One region of the Streptomyces sp. NPDC056527 genome, then DNA from elsewhere that is predicted to be linked to it. Evidence: riboswitches for the same ligand, from Rfam matches in the RefSeq annotation. Region 1 holds a riboswitch; the other holds the start of a gene.
What was found. A riboswitch is a leader RNA that binds a small molecule or an ion and turns the genes downstream of it on or off. The one in region 1 is predicted to bind thiamine pyrophosphate.

Region 2: it holds a riboswitch for thiamine pyrophosphate, as region 1 does, so the genes downstream of both, ACFQ7Q_RS12525 (thiamine ABC transporter substrate binding subunit) here and thiO (glycine oxidase ThiO) in region 1, are expected to answer to the same signal.

What each region holds. Positions count from the first base shown of each region.
Region 1 is NZ_JBHTTQ010000144.1:2,612-10,176, reverse strand. Features, by position in the region: gene pknB (Stk1 family PASTA domain-containing Ser/Thr kinase) at 1-685, opposite strand, end outside; gene ACFQ7Q_RS35120 (thiazole synthase) at 777-1,571, opposite strand; gene thiS (sulfur carrier protein ThiS) at 1,577-1,789, opposite strand; gene thiO (glycine oxidase ThiO) at 1,786-2,943, opposite strand; TPP riboswitch at 2,941-3,053, opposite strand; gene ACFQ7Q_RS35105 (hypothetical protein) at 3,108-3,449, shown strand; gene ACFQ7Q_RS35100 (NAD(P)/FAD-dependent oxidoreductase) at 3,478-4,692, shown strand; gene ACFQ7Q_RS35095 (Rv2175c family DNA-binding protein) at 4,737-5,102, shown strand; gene thiE (thiamine phosphate synthase) at 5,188-5,838, shown strand; gene metF (methylenetetrahydrofolate reductase [NAD(P)H]) at 5,980-6,897, shown strand; gene ACFQ7Q_RS35080 (hypothetical protein) at 6,949-7,565, shown strand, end outside.
Region 2 is NZ_JBHTTQ010000017.1:94,296-101,860, reverse strand. Features, by position in the region: gene rlmN (23S rRNA (adenine(2503)-C(2))-methyltransferase RlmN) at 399-1,505, shown strand; TPP riboswitch at 1,535-1,640, shown strand; gene ACFQ7Q_RS12525 (thiamine ABC transporter substrate binding subunit) at 1,727-2,806, shown strand; gene ACFQ7Q_RS12520 (ABC transporter permease) at 2,845-4,494, shown strand; gene ACFQ7Q_RS12515 (ABC transporter ATP-binding protein) at 4,494-5,516, shown strand; gene ACFQ7Q_RS12510 (hypothetical protein) at 5,571-6,170, opposite strand; gene ACFQ7Q_RS12505 (hypothetical protein) at 6,180-7,124, opposite strand; gene ACFQ7Q_RS12500 (hypothetical protein) at 7,237-7,565, shown strand, end outside.

The DNA of each region.
Region 1 (7,565 bases):
GATGCTGGTAGAGGACCTGCGCGGGGGTGTCCCCGGAGTGCGGCTTCCCGCCCGTCAGCATCTCGTACAGGACGACACCGCAGGCGTACACGTCGGCGCGGGTGTCCGCGGTGCCGTGCTCGATCTGCTCGGGGGCGAGGTACGACACGGTGCCGAGGACGGAGCCGGTGGTGTTCGTGGCCGAGCCCACGGCCCGTACGAGCCCGAAGTCGGCGACCTTGACCCGGCCGTCGTCCCCTATCAGGACGTTCTCCGGCTTCATGTCCCGGTGCACGAACCCGGCCCGGTGCGCGGCGCCCAGCGCGGCGAGCACCGGCTCCAGGATGTCGAGCGCCGCCCGGGGCTGCAGCGCCCCGCGCTCCCGCAACACGTCGCGCAGGGTGCACCCGGCGACGTACTCCATCGCGAGATAGACGTACGCGCCGTCCGCTCCCTGGTCGAAGACCCCGACGACGTTCGGGTGCGAGAGCCGCGCCACGGACTTCGCCTCGCGGATGAACCGCTCCACGAAGGTGGCGTCGGTGGCGAGGTCCGGGTGCATCACCTTGAGCGCGAGCACCCGGTCGAGTCGGGTGTCGACGGCCCGGTAGACCGTGGCCATCCCGCCGACGGCGATGCGCGCGTCGACGCGGTAGCGGTCGTCGAGCAGCTGCCCGACGAGGGGGTCATGAAGGGTCGTGTCCACGGCCTCGAGTTTACGAGCCGGTGAGGACACCCCGTCCCCACCGGCCGCGACCGCAGCACAGCTGTGACGCGCGGGACCGGTCCGCCGGCCGTCAGAACGCCGGCCGCTCCGGGTCCAGGGCCGCGCGGCCCTCCGTCGGGGACGAGGCCTCCGCGAAGTGGCGGCGCGGGATCCGGCCCGCCCGCCACGCCAGCCGGCCCGCCTCCACCGCGTGCCGCATCCCCTCCGCCATCAGCACCGGCTCCTGCGCCCGGGTCACCGCCGACGCCAGCATGACCGCCGCGCACCCGAGCTCCATCGCCAGGGCGGCGTCCGAGGCCGTCCCCGCCCCCGCGTCCAGGATCACCGGCACTCCGGCCCGCTCCACGATCAGCTGGAAGTTGTGCGGGTTGCGGATCCCCAGCCCGGAGCCGATCGGCGATCCCAGCGGCATGATCGCCGCGCACCCCACGTCCTCCAGCTTCCGCGCGAGGACCGGGTCGTCGTTGGTGTACGGCAGGACGGTGAAGCCGTCGTCCACCAGCGTCTCCGCCGCGTCGAGCAGCTCGATCGGATCGGGCAGCAGGGTCCGCTCGTCGGCGACGACCTCCAGCTTGATCCAGTCGGTGCCCAGCGCCTCCCGGGCGAGCCGAGCCGTCAGGACGGCCTCGCCCGCCGTGAAGCAGCCCGCCGTGTTCGGCAGGACGCGGATGGAGAGCCGGTTCAGCACGGACAGGACCGAGCCCTGCACCGTCGGGTCGAGACGCCGCATGGCGACGGTGGTGAGCTCGGTGCCGCTGGCGATCAGGGAGCGTTCGAGGACGTCCAGGCTCGGGGCGCCGCCCGTGCCCATGATCAGACGCGAGGAGAACTCCGTACCGCCGAGGAGGAAGGTGTCGTCGGACATCGCGCTCAGCCCCCCTGCACGGCGGTGAGGACCTCGACCCGGTCGCCCTCGCCCAGAAGGGTCGCGGACCACTGGCTGCGCGGCACGACCGTCTCGTTGACGGCCGCGGCCACGCCGGACGGCGCCGGCGTCAGCGTCGCGACCAGCGCGTCGAGGGTCGTGGGCGCGGCGAGGACACGGGCCTCGCCGTTGACGGAGACGTTCGTCGAGTCGTTCATGCGGGCTGCTCCTGACGTACGGGGGAGAAGCGGCGGGGGGTGAAGGGGCGGGCCTCGTCCGGAAGCTCGCCGGTGGTGAGGAGGTCGGCCATCACATCGCCGGTGACGGGGGTGAGCAGGACCCCGTTGCGGTAGTGCCCCGTCGCCAGCCGCAGGCCGGGCAGGGCGGTCGGGCCGAGCAGCGGCGCGTTGTCCGGGGAGCCGGGCCGCAGGCCGGCGCGGGTCTCGGTGAGCGGCAGCTCGGTGATGCCCGGCACCAGCTCGTGGGCGTCGCGCAGCAGCTCGTAGACCCCGCCCGCCGTCACGGTGGTGTCCCAGCCCAGTTCCTCGCTGGTCGCGCCGATCACCAGCTCGCCGTTCTCGCGCGGCACCAGATAGACGTGGCTGCCGCGCACGACGGCCCGGACGGTCCGCGACAGGAACGGCGCGTACGCCTCCGGCACGGTCAGCCGCAGCACCTGACCCTTGACCGGGCGTACGGGTGGCAGCACGTCGTCCGGTACGCCGGCGAGCCGGCCGCTGAGGCTGCCCGCGGCCAGCACGACCTGGTCCGCTTCGAGCGCCTCGCCCCCGGCGAGCAGCCCGCCCGCCGCCCGGTCCCGTACGACGGTCAGCCGCTCCGCGAGGGCCCGGTGGAAGATCACGCCGGCCCGCTCGCAGGCGGTGACCAGCGCGGCGGCGAGCCGGCGCGGATCGACCTGGTGGTCGCCGTCGACCCGTAGCCCGCCGCGCACGCCGGGGGCCAGCATCGGCTCCAGACGACGGCAGTCACGGCCGCTGAGCCACTCCGACTCCAGGCCGCAGCGGGTCTGCAGGGCGTGCAGCTCGCGCAGATGCGCCCGGTCGTCCGCGTCGAGCGCGACGGCGAGCGTGCCGCAGGCGCGGTACCCCACGTCGTGTCCCGTGGCGTCCCGGAGCTCGGCGACGAAGTCGGGATAGCGGCGCGCGGAGGCGAGGTTGAGGGCGAGCAGGGTCTCCTCGCCGTAGTGGAGTTCGGTGACGGCGGCCAGCATCCCGGCCGCCACACGGGCGGCACCGCCGCCCGGTTCCGGGTCGACGACCGCGGTGCGCAGTCCGCGCTGCGCGGCCCGCCAGGCCGTGACCAGACCGATGATTCCGCCCCCGATGACGAGGACGTCGGATGTACGCGACATGGGCGTCCAGCCCCTCCCTTCGCCGGCATGACCCGGATCAGGTTCGTACGGTCGGAGGCCGGCCAGCCTCCCTCTCAGCCCGGTGCGTCCGGGCTCCCGCGAGTGCTCTACGTTGACGGTCAGACTAACCCCCGCCCCCGACGCCCAGTAAGGGAGCCTCCGCAGTGGCTCGATCTCTCGACGGCCTCGTGCTCGCGCCCGTCGCCGACCAGGCCCCCGGTCAGGTCGGCACACGCACCCGCTTCACGTACCACGAGGAGGACGGCCGGATCTGGGCCGAGTACGCGGGCGGCGACGTGGTCCGCGGGAACCTCGTGGGCACGCGCGCGGGGGACCGGCTCGACTTCCGCTACGTCCAGTTGAAGGGGGACGGATCCACCTCTTCCGGGCATTGCGTCTCGATCGTGGTGGAGCTGCCGGACGGGCGCGTTCGGCTGGAGGAGACCTGGGCATGGGAGTCCCAGGAGGGCTCCGGCACGAGCGTGGTCGAACAGCCGCCTTCCTGACGGTGCGTCAGATGCGTAAGGTGATCGGGTGAGCGAGCAGAAGCAGGCACAACAGCGGGTCGTGATCGTGGGCGCCGGCATGGCGGGGGTGCAGACCGCCGTCGCCCTGCGCGAACAGGGCTTCACCGGCCAGGTCACCCTCATCGGCGCCGAGCCGCACCAGCCCTACGACCGGCCGCCCCTCTCCAAGGCCGTGCTCCTCGGCAAGGCCGAGGACTCCGCCTTCGACGTCGACTTCGAGGCCCTCGCCATCGAACTGCGTCTCGGTCTCGACGTCACCGGGCTGCGCGCCGAGGAGCACGAGGTCGACACCGAGGCCGGACCCGTCCCGTACGACCTCCTGGTCGTCGCCACCGGTGCCGAGCCGGTCACCCTGCCCGGCGCCGAAGGTGTGCCCGGCGTCCATCTGCTGCGCACCCTCGACGACGCCGCCCGCCTCAAGCCCGTCCTGGAGCGGCGCCACGACATCGTGGTGGTCGGCGCCGGCTGGATCGGTGCCGAGTTCGCCACCGCCGCACGCGAGGCGGGCTGCGCCGTCATCGTCGTGGAGGCCGCCGACCGGCCGCTCGCCGGCGCGCTCCCCGTCGAGGTCACCGCCCCGATGGCGCAGTGGTACGAGGAGAGCGGCACCGAACTCCTCACCCACGCGCGCGTGGCCGCAGTCGAACCCGGCACGGTCGTCCTGACCGACGGACGCAGGCTGCCCGCGGAGGCGGTCGTCGTCGGCATCGGCGCCCGCCCCGCCACCGGCTGGCTCGCCGACTCCGGCATCGCCCGTGACGCGGACGGCTCCGTCACCGCCGACGAGCGGCTGCGCACCTCCCTGCCCGACGTGTACGCCGTCGGCGACTGCGCCTCCTTCCCCTCCGCCCGCTACGGCCGCCGCCTCCTGGTCCACCACTGGGACAACGCGCTCCAGGGCCCGCGCACCGTCGCGGCCGACATCATCGGCGAGGTCCCCCGGCCGTACGACCCGGTGCCGTACTTCTGGTCCGAGCAGTTCGGCCGCTTCGTGCAGTACGCGGGGCACCACGGAGGCGACACGGAGCTGCTCCGGCGCGGCGACCCGGCCGGCCCCTCCTGGTCGGCGCTCTGGCTGCGCGACGGCGCCCTGGTCGCGCTGCTCGCCGTCGGACGCCCCCGTGACCTGGCCCAGGGCCGCAAGCTGATCGAGTCCGGCGCCCGGATCGATCCGCAGCGGGCCGCGGACCCTTCCGTCCCCCTGAAGGCGGCAGTCCTGTAGGGCTCGACTACCGGCTGTCAGTCCGGGATGGCAGGCTTGTCCACGTGACCGAGATTGACGCAAGAACCGATGCTCTCGTCCCCGCCTGGCTCTACCTCCCCGACATCGCGGAAATGCTCGATGTCGAGGTGACGCGCGTGCGGCAGCTGGTCAAGGAGGGCCAGCTCATCGCCGTACGCCGCGGCGAGAACAAGGCGCTTCAGGTGCCCGCCGCCTTCATCGACGGCGACAAGGTGGTCAAGGGGCTCTCCGGGACCCTGACCCTCCTGAAGGACGACGGCTTCACCGACGAAGAGATGCTGGAGTGGCTCTTCACTCCCGACCCGAGCCTGCCGGGCACGCCCGCGCAGGCCCTCAGCGAGAATCGTGGCACGGAGGTGAAGCGCCGCGCCCAGGCGCTCGCCGTCTGACGCACCGAAGACACCACAGAGGCTCCGTGCGGCCGGGCCCGTCCCGGTCGCACGGAACCACCGCACCCAACGGGGGGAAGTACCCATGTCCACGCCTCGCGAGCAGCTCGCCGACGCCCGGCTCTATCTGTGCACGGACGCCCGCAGGCGCCAGGGAGACCTGCCCGCCTTCCTCGACGCCGTGCTCTCCTCCGGCGTGGACATCGTGCAGCTCCGCGACAAGGGCATGGAGGCCGGCGAGGAGCTGGAGCACCTCGCCGTCCTCGCCGACGCCTGCCGGCGCCACGGCAAGCTGCTCGCCGTCAACGACCGGGCCGATGTCGCCCACGCCATCGGTTCCGACGTGCTGCACCTGGGCCAGGGCGACCTGCCCGTGCCCGCCGCCCGCGCGATCCTCGGCGAGGAAGTCCTGATCGGCCGTTCCTGCCACGGCGAGTCCGAGGTGGACGCGGCCGTCGCCGAGCCCGGCGTGGACTACTTCTGCACCGGCCCCTGCTGGCCCACCCCGACCAAGCCCGGCCGGTACGCCCCCGGCCTCGGTCTGGTGCGGTACGCGGCGGCCCTGGAGCAGGACCGGCCCTGGTTCGCCATCGGCGGGATCGACGAGACCACCCTCGACGAGGTCCTGGACGCGGGCGCCCGCCGGATCGTGGTCGTCCGGGCGATCACCGAGGCCGACGACCCGGCCGCGGCGACGGCCCGCCTGGCCAAGCGGGTCCGTGAGCGCTCGGCCTGATCTCCCCGCCGCAGGCCGCCGTCCGTGACCTTTTCGGCGCAATGTCCGAAGGTCGGGTCCACCCCTTGTGCGTTGTCCAAAAACGTGTCCATTCCTCGGACGAGGCTTCGCCGGTCGTGTGACCCCGTCTAACCTGCCGGTATGGCCCTTGGTACCGCTTCCACCCGCACGGACCGTGCCCGCACGGTCCGCGAGATCCTCGCTGCCGGCAAGCCGTCGTACTCCTTCGAGTTCTACGCGCCCCGGACGGAGAAGGGCGAGCGGAGCCTGTGGAACGCCCTGCGCAGAGTGGAGGCGGTCGGGCCGAGCTTCGTCTCGGTGACCTACGGCGCGGGCGGCTCGACCCGCGGCGGGACGGTCAAGGCGACCCAGAAGATCGCCGGCGACACCACGCTCACCCCGGTCGCGCACCTCACCGCGGTCGACCACTCCATCGCCGAGCTGCGCAACGTCCTGGGTCAGTACGCCGACGCCGGCATCCGGAACATGCTCGCCCTGCGCGGCGACCCGCCGGGCGACCCGCTGGGGGAGTGGATCGAGCATCCCGAGGGCGTGCGGTACGCCGCCGACCTCGTCCGGCTGATCAAGGAATCCGGAGACTTCTGCGTCGGTGTCGCCGCCTTCCCCGAGATGCACCCCCGCTCGGACGACTGGGACACGGACATCCGTCACTTCGTGGACAAGTGCCGGGCCGGCGCCGACTACGCGATCACGCAGATGTTCTTCGACCCGGACAACTACCTCCGGATGCGCGACAGCGTGGCGAAGGCCGGCTGCGAGACGCCGATCATCCCCGAAGTCATGCCTGTTGTGAACGTCAAGACCCTCGACCGGCTCCCCCAGCTGAGCAACGCGCACTTCCCGGCCGATGTGAAAGAACGCATCCTCGCCGTCAAGGACGACGCGGCCGCTGTACGCTCCATTGGCATCGAGTTCGCGACGGAGTTCTGCGCGCGTCTGCTCTCCGAGGGTGTCCCCGGACTGCACTTCATCACGCTGAACAACTCCACCGCGACGCTGGAGATCTACGAGAATCTCGGACTGCACGTGCAGTCGTGAACGGCGTACCCGCCCCAGACCCGCGGCGGTGGCCGTAGGAGAGGGGCGGGCATGGGGTGGACGGTCCTCTACATCGCGTTCGGCGTTGTCGCGTTGTGGCTGCTGGGTGAGGTGCTGCTGCAGTACAAGGCGCGCCTGCGCTGGCGAGTTCTCGCCTTCTGCGGCTTCCTCGGCGTGGTCCTGGGCGTCCTCATGCCCTCGGTCGCGGTGATCATCGTCGGGGCGATCGCCTTCGCCGTCGGCCAGACCTATGTGACCCTGTCCTTCCGCCGCGGCTTCTCCACCGGCTGGGCCATCGGCGGGAGCCCGGGCGAGAGCCGCCGCCGCAGGTCGTCCGCGCCGGCCGAGACGGGCCCCACCCTGGAGGTCAGCGACCTCTCCTACGAGCACGCGGAGCCCTCGGCCGCCGAGTCCACCGCGGTCTACGAGCCCCAGCCGATGGACGAGGACACCGGCCAGTACGGCATCTACGACACCTCGTACGGCCACGGTCACGCCCAGGCGCAGCAGCAGGAGCAGCCCGCCTACAGCGCCGGATACGACGGCTACACCCCCGGGTACGAGCAGCCCGCGTACCAGACCGGCTACGAGCAGCCGGCCTACGACTACGGCAGCGGTCAGCAGCAGTACGCCGCCTACTCCGACCCGTACATCGGTCCGGGGACGGA
Region 2 (7,565 bases), on a different contig from region 1:
GTGGGACAACCACCGCGACAAGGCCACCCTCCGCGACGACCACGGCCGGGTCGTGGACACCAAGTCCTGGGGCAACCACCACCACCGCCGCTAACGCCACAGCCGGCCCCGCCCAAGCCTCCATCGCGGACGGCAGGGCCGGCCGACACCCCTGAATCCGCGTGTGCCGGGCAGCCTCGACCTGCCCGGCACACGCATGTGTCGCGTTCCGGCTCGGTCGGTCCGGTCAGCAGGCCCCAACCGCGCTGATCTGGGGCTTTGCGTGCCGGGCAGGGTCCGGAGGGGAAGTCGCCGGGCCGTCCGAAGTCCACTTCGACGGCCTGGTACGACCTGGGACGACCGCCTCCCAGGGCTTGCGCCCCAGGCCACAGGGTTCGGTCTGCGACACTGGTAGCACCATGCCCAAGCCCGGAGAACTCACTTTCGTCGCCCCCCGCGGAGCCAAGAAGCCGCCGCGGCACCTTGCCGACCTCACGCCCGCCGAGCGCAAGGAGGCCGTCGCCGCGATCGGCGAGAAGCCGTTCCGCGCCAAGCAGCTGTCCACGCACTACTTCGCGCGGTACGCCCACGACCCCGCCGAGTGGACCGACATTCCCGCGTCCTCGCGCGAGAAGCTGCAGGGCGAGCTGCTGCCCGACCTGATGTCCGTGGTCCGGCACATCTCGTGCGACGACGACACCACCCGTAAGACCCTGTGGAAGCTGCACGACGGCACGCTCGTCGAGTCCGTCCTGATGCGGTACCCGGACCGGGTCACCATGTGCATCTCCTCGCAGGCCGGCTGCGGGATGAACTGCCCGTTCTGCGCCACCGGACAGGCCGGTCTCGACCGGAACCTGTCGACCGCCGAGATCGTGCACCAGATCGTCGACGGAATGCGCGCCCTGCGCGACGGCGAGGTGCCCGGCGGGCCCGCGCGGCTCAGCAACATCGTCTTCATGGGCATGGGTGAGCCGCTCGCGAACTACAAGCGGGTCGTCGGCGCGATCCGCCGCCTGACCGACCCGGAGCCGGACGGTCTCGGTCTGTCCCAGCGCGGGATCACCGTCTCCACCGTCGGTCTCGTGCCCGCGATGCTGCGCTTCGCCGACGAGGGCTTCAAGTGCCGGCTCGCCGTCTCCCTGCACGCCCCCGACGACGAGCTGCGCGACACCCTCGTGCCCGTCAACACGCGCTGGAAGGTCCGCGAGGTCCTCGACGCGGCCTGGGAGTACGCGGAGAAGTCCGGCCGCCGGATCTCCATCGAGTACGCCCTCATCCGCGACATCAACGACCAGGCGTGGCGTGGCGACCTCCTCGGGCGGCTGCTCAAGGGCAAGCGGGTGCACGTCAACCTGATTCCGCTGAACCCCACGCCCGGCTCGAAGTGGACCGCCTCCCGTCCCGAGGACGAGAAGGCGTTCGTCGAGGCCATCGCCGCCCATGGCGTCCCGGTCACCGTCCGTGACACCCGAGGTCAGGAGATCGACGGCGCCTGTGGACAGCTGGCGGCGTCCGAGCGCTGACCTTGTACTCTGTGCTCGAACACATCTCCATATTCCGACAGGGGAGCGCCACAGCGCTGAGAGTGCGGTCAGGACCGCAGACCCTCTGAACCTTGCCCAGGTCATTCTGGGTAGGAAGTTCGGTCGTAACTCGAGCTGTTGCGCCCTGCCCGCCTTCCGGTCGGCAGGGCCGCGTCTCTTCCTGGTCACACCCAGGAGGAATTCCAGTGAGCACCAAGAAGATGGCCGCCGCGGCGATCGTCGCCGCGGTCGGCGTCACCACGCTCGCCGCGTGCGGTACCGAGGACGTCCGGGACGCGGCGGGCAAGTCCGGCGCGCCCACCCCGAAGACCGTGACCCTGGTGGGTCACGACTCCTTCAACGCCTCCAAGGAGGTGCTGGCGGAGTTCACCAAGCAGACCGGCTTCACGGTCAAGGTCCTCAAGAGCGGCGACGCTGGCGAGGCGGTCAACAAGGAGATCCTGACCAAGGGCTCCCCGCAGGGTGACGTCTTCTTCGGCGTCGACAACACCCTGCTGTCCCGCGCCCTCGACAACGGGATCTTCGTCCCGTACGAGGCGAAGGGCCTGGACCGGATCCCCGCCGAGGTCCAGCTCGACAAGGAGCACCGGGTCACCCCGATCGACTCCGGTGACATCTGCGTCAACTACGACAAGAAGTACTTCGCCGACAAGAAGCTCGCGCCCCCGCAGACCTTCGACGACCTCGCGAAGCCCGCGTACAAGGACCTGCTCGTCGTGGAGAACCCCGAGCGTTCCTCCCCGGGCCTCGGCTTCCTGCTCGGCACCGCCGCCCAGTACGGCGATGGGGGCTGGCAGGACTACTGGAAGAAGCTCAAGGCCAACGGCGTGAAGACCGTCGACAGCTGGGAGCTCGCCTACAACCAGGAGTTCTCCGGTTCCGCCGGCGGCAAGAAGGCCAAGGGCGACCGGCCGCTGGTCGTCTCGTACGCCTCCAGCCCGCCGGTCGAGGTCCTCTACTCCGAGCCGCAGCCCAAGGAAGCCCCCACCGGGGTCTCCACCGGGACCTGCTTCCGGCAGACCGAGTTCGCGGGGCTGCTGAACGGGGCGAAGAACCCCGAGGGCGGCAAGGCGCTGATCGACTTCCTGATCTCCAAGAAGTTCCAGGACGACATGCCGCTGCAGATGTTCGTCAACCCGGTGGCCAAGGACGCCACCCTGCCGGAGCTCTTCACGAAGCACGGTGTGGTGATCGACAAGCCCCAGACGATGGCGCCCGAGAAGATCGCCGCCAACCGTGACCAGTGGATCCAGCAGTGGTCGTCGCTCGTTCTGAAGTAGTTCCCGACCGCAGGGGAAGCGCGGCGCGGCTCGGCCTGATGGTCGTGCCCGTCGCCTTCTTCGCGCTCTTCTTCGCCTGGCCCGTCGTCTCGATCGTCGAGCGCGGGCTGCGGGTCGACGGGGTGTGGCAGTTCGGCCGCCTCGGCGAGACGTTGAGCCGGCCGGATATCCTCGACGTCCTCTGGTTCACGCTCTGGCAGGCGCTCGCCTCCACCGGGCTGACCCTGCTGATCGCGCTGCCCGGCGCGTACGTCTTCGCCCGCTTCGACTTCCCCGGCAAGGGGCTGCTGCGCGCCGTCGTCACCGTGCCCTTCGTGATGCCGACCGTCATGGTCGGTACGGCGTTCCTGGCGCTGGTCGGGCGCGGCGGCCTCCTCGACGAGCTGTGGGGCGTGCGGCTCGACACCACCGTGTGGGCGATCCTGATCGCCCATGTGTTCTTCAACTACGCCGTCGTCGTACGGACCGTCGGCGGCCTGTGGGCGCAGCTCGACCCGCGCCAGGAGGAGGCCGCCCGGGTCCTCGGCGCGTCCCGCTGGACCGCCTGGCGGACCGTGACCCTGCCGGCGCTCGCGCCCTCCGTCGCGGCGGCCGCGCTGATGGTGTTCCTCTTCACCGCGAGCTCGTTCGCCGTCGTCCAGATCCTCGGCGGATCCACGTACTCCACCCTGGAGACGGAGATCTACCGGCAGACCGTCGTCCGCTTCGACCTGACGACGGCGGCCGTCCTCACGATGGTGCAGTTCGTCGCCGTCGGCGTGGTCCTCGCCGTGCACGCCCGGACCGTCCGCCGGCGGGAGACCGCGCTGAGGCTGGTCGCACCCGAGCAGACGGCGCGCCGGCCACGGGGCGTCGGCCAGTGGGCGCTGTTCGCGGGCGTCCTGCTCTCCGTCGCCCTGCTGATCGTGCTGCCGCTCGGGGTCCTCGTCGAGCGGTCCTTCGCCACCTCCGGTGGATACGGGCTCGACTACTACCGCGCCCTGCAGACCCCGGACCCCTCCGGCACCTTCCTCGTGCCGCTGCTGGACACGATCGGGAACTCCCTCCGGTACGCCGTCGTCGCCACCCTGATCGCCCTCGTCATCGGCGGACTCGCGGCGGCGGCCCTCACCCTCCCCCACTCTCGGCTTCGCTCGCGCGGGGGGACCCCCATCGCCGGTCGCCTCGTGCGCGGCTTCGACGCGCTGCTGATGCTGCCGCTCGGGGTCTCCGCAGTCACCGTCGGCTTCGGCTTCCTGATCACCCTGGACGAGCCGCCGTTCGACCTGCGGGCCAGCTGGATCCTCGTGCCGCTCGCGCAGGCACTGGTCGGTGTCCCCTTCGTCGTACGGACGATGCTGCCCGTGCTCCGCGCGGTCGACGAGCGGCTGCGGGAGGCGGCGGCCGTGCTCGGGGCGTCGCCGCTGCGTGCCTGGCGCGAGGTCGATCTGCCGCTGGTACGGCGCGCGCTGCTGATCGCGGCCGGATTCGCCTTCGCGGTGTCCCTCGGAGAGTTCGGTGCGACGGTCTTCATCGCCCGGCCCGACAGCCCGACGCTGCCGGTCGCGGTCGCCCGGCTGCTCGGTCGGCCCGGCGAGCTCAACTACGGCCAGGCCATGGCCCTTTCGACGATTCTGATGGTGGTGTGCGCGGTGGCCCTGCTGCTGCTCGAACGGCTCCGCACCGACCGGACCTCCGGGGAGTTCTGATGCTGACGCTCAAGGACGCGACCGTACGGTTCGGGCAGCGGGCCGTGCTCGATTCGGTGGACCTGCAGGTGGCCGAGCACGAGATCGTGTGCGTGCTCGGGCCGAGCGGCAGCGGGAAGTCCACGCTGCTGCGGGCCGTCGCCGGACTCCAGGCCCTCGACGAGGGCCGGGTGCTGCTCGGCGGCAGCGACCAGACCGGGGTGCCGGCGCACCGGCGCGGCGTCGGGCTCATGTTCCAGGACCACCAGCTCTTCCCGCAGCGGGACGTCGGCGGCAACGTCGCCTTCGGGCTGCGGATGCGCCGGGTCGGGAAGGCCGAACAGGACCAGCGGGTCCAGGAGTTGCTGGAAATGGTCGGTCTGCCCGGGGCGGGACGGCGGGCCGTCGCCTCGCTGTCGGGCGGCGAGCAGCAGCGCGTGGCGCTCGCCCGCGCGCTCGCCCCGCGCCCCCGGCTCCTCATGCTGGACGAGCCGCTCGGCCAGCTGGACCGAGGGCTGCGAGAGCGGCTCGTGGTCGAACTGCGCGGCCTCTTCGGCCGGTTGGGCACGACGGTGCTCGCCGTCACCCACGACCAGGGCGAGGCGTTCGCGCTCGCCGACCGGGTCGTGGTGATGCGGGACGGCAGGATCGCCCAGTCCGGCACTCCGCTGGAGGTGTGGCAGCGGCCCGCCTCCGAGTTCGTGGCGCGCTTCCTCGGATTCGACAACGTGGTGTCGGGGACGGTGAGCGGGGACGCGGCCGACACCGTGTGGGGGAAGGTACCGGTGCCCGACGGATCCCCCCAGGGCCCGGGGAAGCTCCTCGTGCGCCCGGGCGGCGTCCGTCTCGGCGCCGCGAAGGAGGGCCTGACCTGCACCGTCGAGTCCCGTACCTTCCGTGGCACGCACGTCGCCCTGCTGCTGCGCCCGTCCGAGGGTCCCGACCTGGAGGCGGAGTGCCCCCTCGGGGACGCTCCGGAGGAGGGCGCCCGCGTGGGCGTGGCGTTCGCGGTCGAGGAGGTCGTGGTCCTGGCGGGGGAGTGAGCGTCGGGGTGCGGCATCGCCCATCGGCCCCGACCGGGGCCGGGTCGGGCCGTGTCAGCCGAACCAGACCACCAGGCGGACGTTCTCGTCGCCGTACTCCGCCGCCAGCGCGCGCATCGACGCCCACACCGGGCCCCACTTGCCGTCCGGTGGAACGATCATCCCGGCCGTGAGGACCACCGGACGGTAGACCGTGCCGTTCAGACGGACCTCCCCGCCCTGCGGCCATTCGCCCGGGTACAGATCCTCGCCGAAGAGCTTCGCCGCCGCGTCGACCACCTCGGCCGGTACCCAGGACACGTCGTGCAGGGCGAGTTCGCCGTCCGGCCCCGGCCGCCACTCGGCCACCTGGTTCCAGTCGGGGCGGTCGCAGATCGGCGCGTCCCAGTCGACCGCCGCTATCTCGGCCCATGTCGCGTACGAGTGACTGTGGCTCAGTTCGTCGATCTGCTTCGGCACCTCCTCGCCGGCGTCCTCCGGCCAGCCGCGCGCTTCGAAGAGGGGCCGGTCCACACTGAGGCCGCCGCCGTAGCCGAACAGCGCATCGCGCTCGTCCCGCTGCTTCCCGAGGTCGAAGTCGAGCAGATCGACCTCCATCTCCCATGGCTCGCCCGCGGTGCGGGTCTCGATCACTCCGTCGATGTAAGTCCCCATGGCCGCACCCTATGGAACGCGTACGGGATCGGGACGGGCCTCGGGCACGGCGCCGTGCTCGTCGGGCACCTCCGTGTCCTGCGCCCCGTGGCCTTCCGGGGCGCCGAACCAGGCCACGGCCACCGCGCCGACGACCGCGAGGACGAAGCCGAGGACCGCGAGCCAGGCGAAGCCCGGGCGGGAGGCGTCGCCCAGCCACCACACGCCGATCATGCCGGGGAGGACCGTCTCGCCGACCACCAGCGCCGCCGTCGCCCCGTTCACCGAGCCGATCTGGAGCGCGACGGTGTGCAGATACATGCCGCCGACCCCGGCGACGAGGATCGCGTACAGCGCCGGGTCGGTGAGGAGAGCGCCGAGGTCGAAGGAGTCGATGCCGTTCAGGATCCGCACGCCGACCCCCAGTGCGCCGAAGCCGAGTCCGGAGAGCAGACCGGCCAGGATGGCCGCCCGCGCGCCCAGGAGCCGTACGAGCACGGTGCCGCCCACCATCAGGAGCAGCGAGATCGCGAGCAGCCACCAGTGCGTGGCGATCGGGGTGTGCCCGCTGCCCTCGGGGCCCGCCGCGCTCGCCAGGAGCACCAGCGCCGAGCAGACCACGCCGATCGACGTCCACTCCGCGCGGGTGAGCCGGATACCGAGCATCCGGACGCTCAGGACCGCGGTGACGACCAGATTCGCGCTGATCACGGTCTGGGACAGGAACAGCGGCAGCAAGCGGGCCGCGAGCGCGCCGAGACCGAATCCGATGAAGTCCAGGATCGTGCCGACGACGAACTCCCATGTCGTCGCCGCCTTCGCGGTGGAGGACAGACTCGGCCCGCCGCGCTCCGTGAGCCGGCCCGCGGCGGCCGCCTCGCGCCGGGCGGACTTGCGCGACCCGACGGCCTGCAGGACGGAGCCCGTGCCGTAACAGATCGAGGCGGCGATCGCGGTCAGCAGTCCTATGAGCACCGGGTGGCTCCGTTCCGGAAAGATGGCGGTACGGACTGCCAGACGTGGGATACGGCGTCGAAGTTGCCTCGCACGGCCACCGACCGTGATCATCTGGCCTACGCTGCTGCACGTGAGCGGAATAGATCTGGGCAACGGAGTGGTCGGCGCCATCCTGGGAGTCGTGTTCGCCACCCTGTTCCAGCAGTGGACACAGGACATCTGGTTCAGGATCCGGAGACGTTCGGCGGGGATGGTCCGCAGTCTCACCTTCCGGGAGGGACAGGGCGGGGCGTGGTCCACGTTCTCCCTCGGACCGCTGCGCACCTCCGCGCTGATCGTCGAGGGCGACGGGGACCGGGCGATCGCCCCCGAGTCCGTCCACGTCCAGGTCCTCACCGAGGAGATCGCACTCCCCGAGGAGATGGCCGACTGGCGCGCCGAGATCGAGGCGGAGGAGAA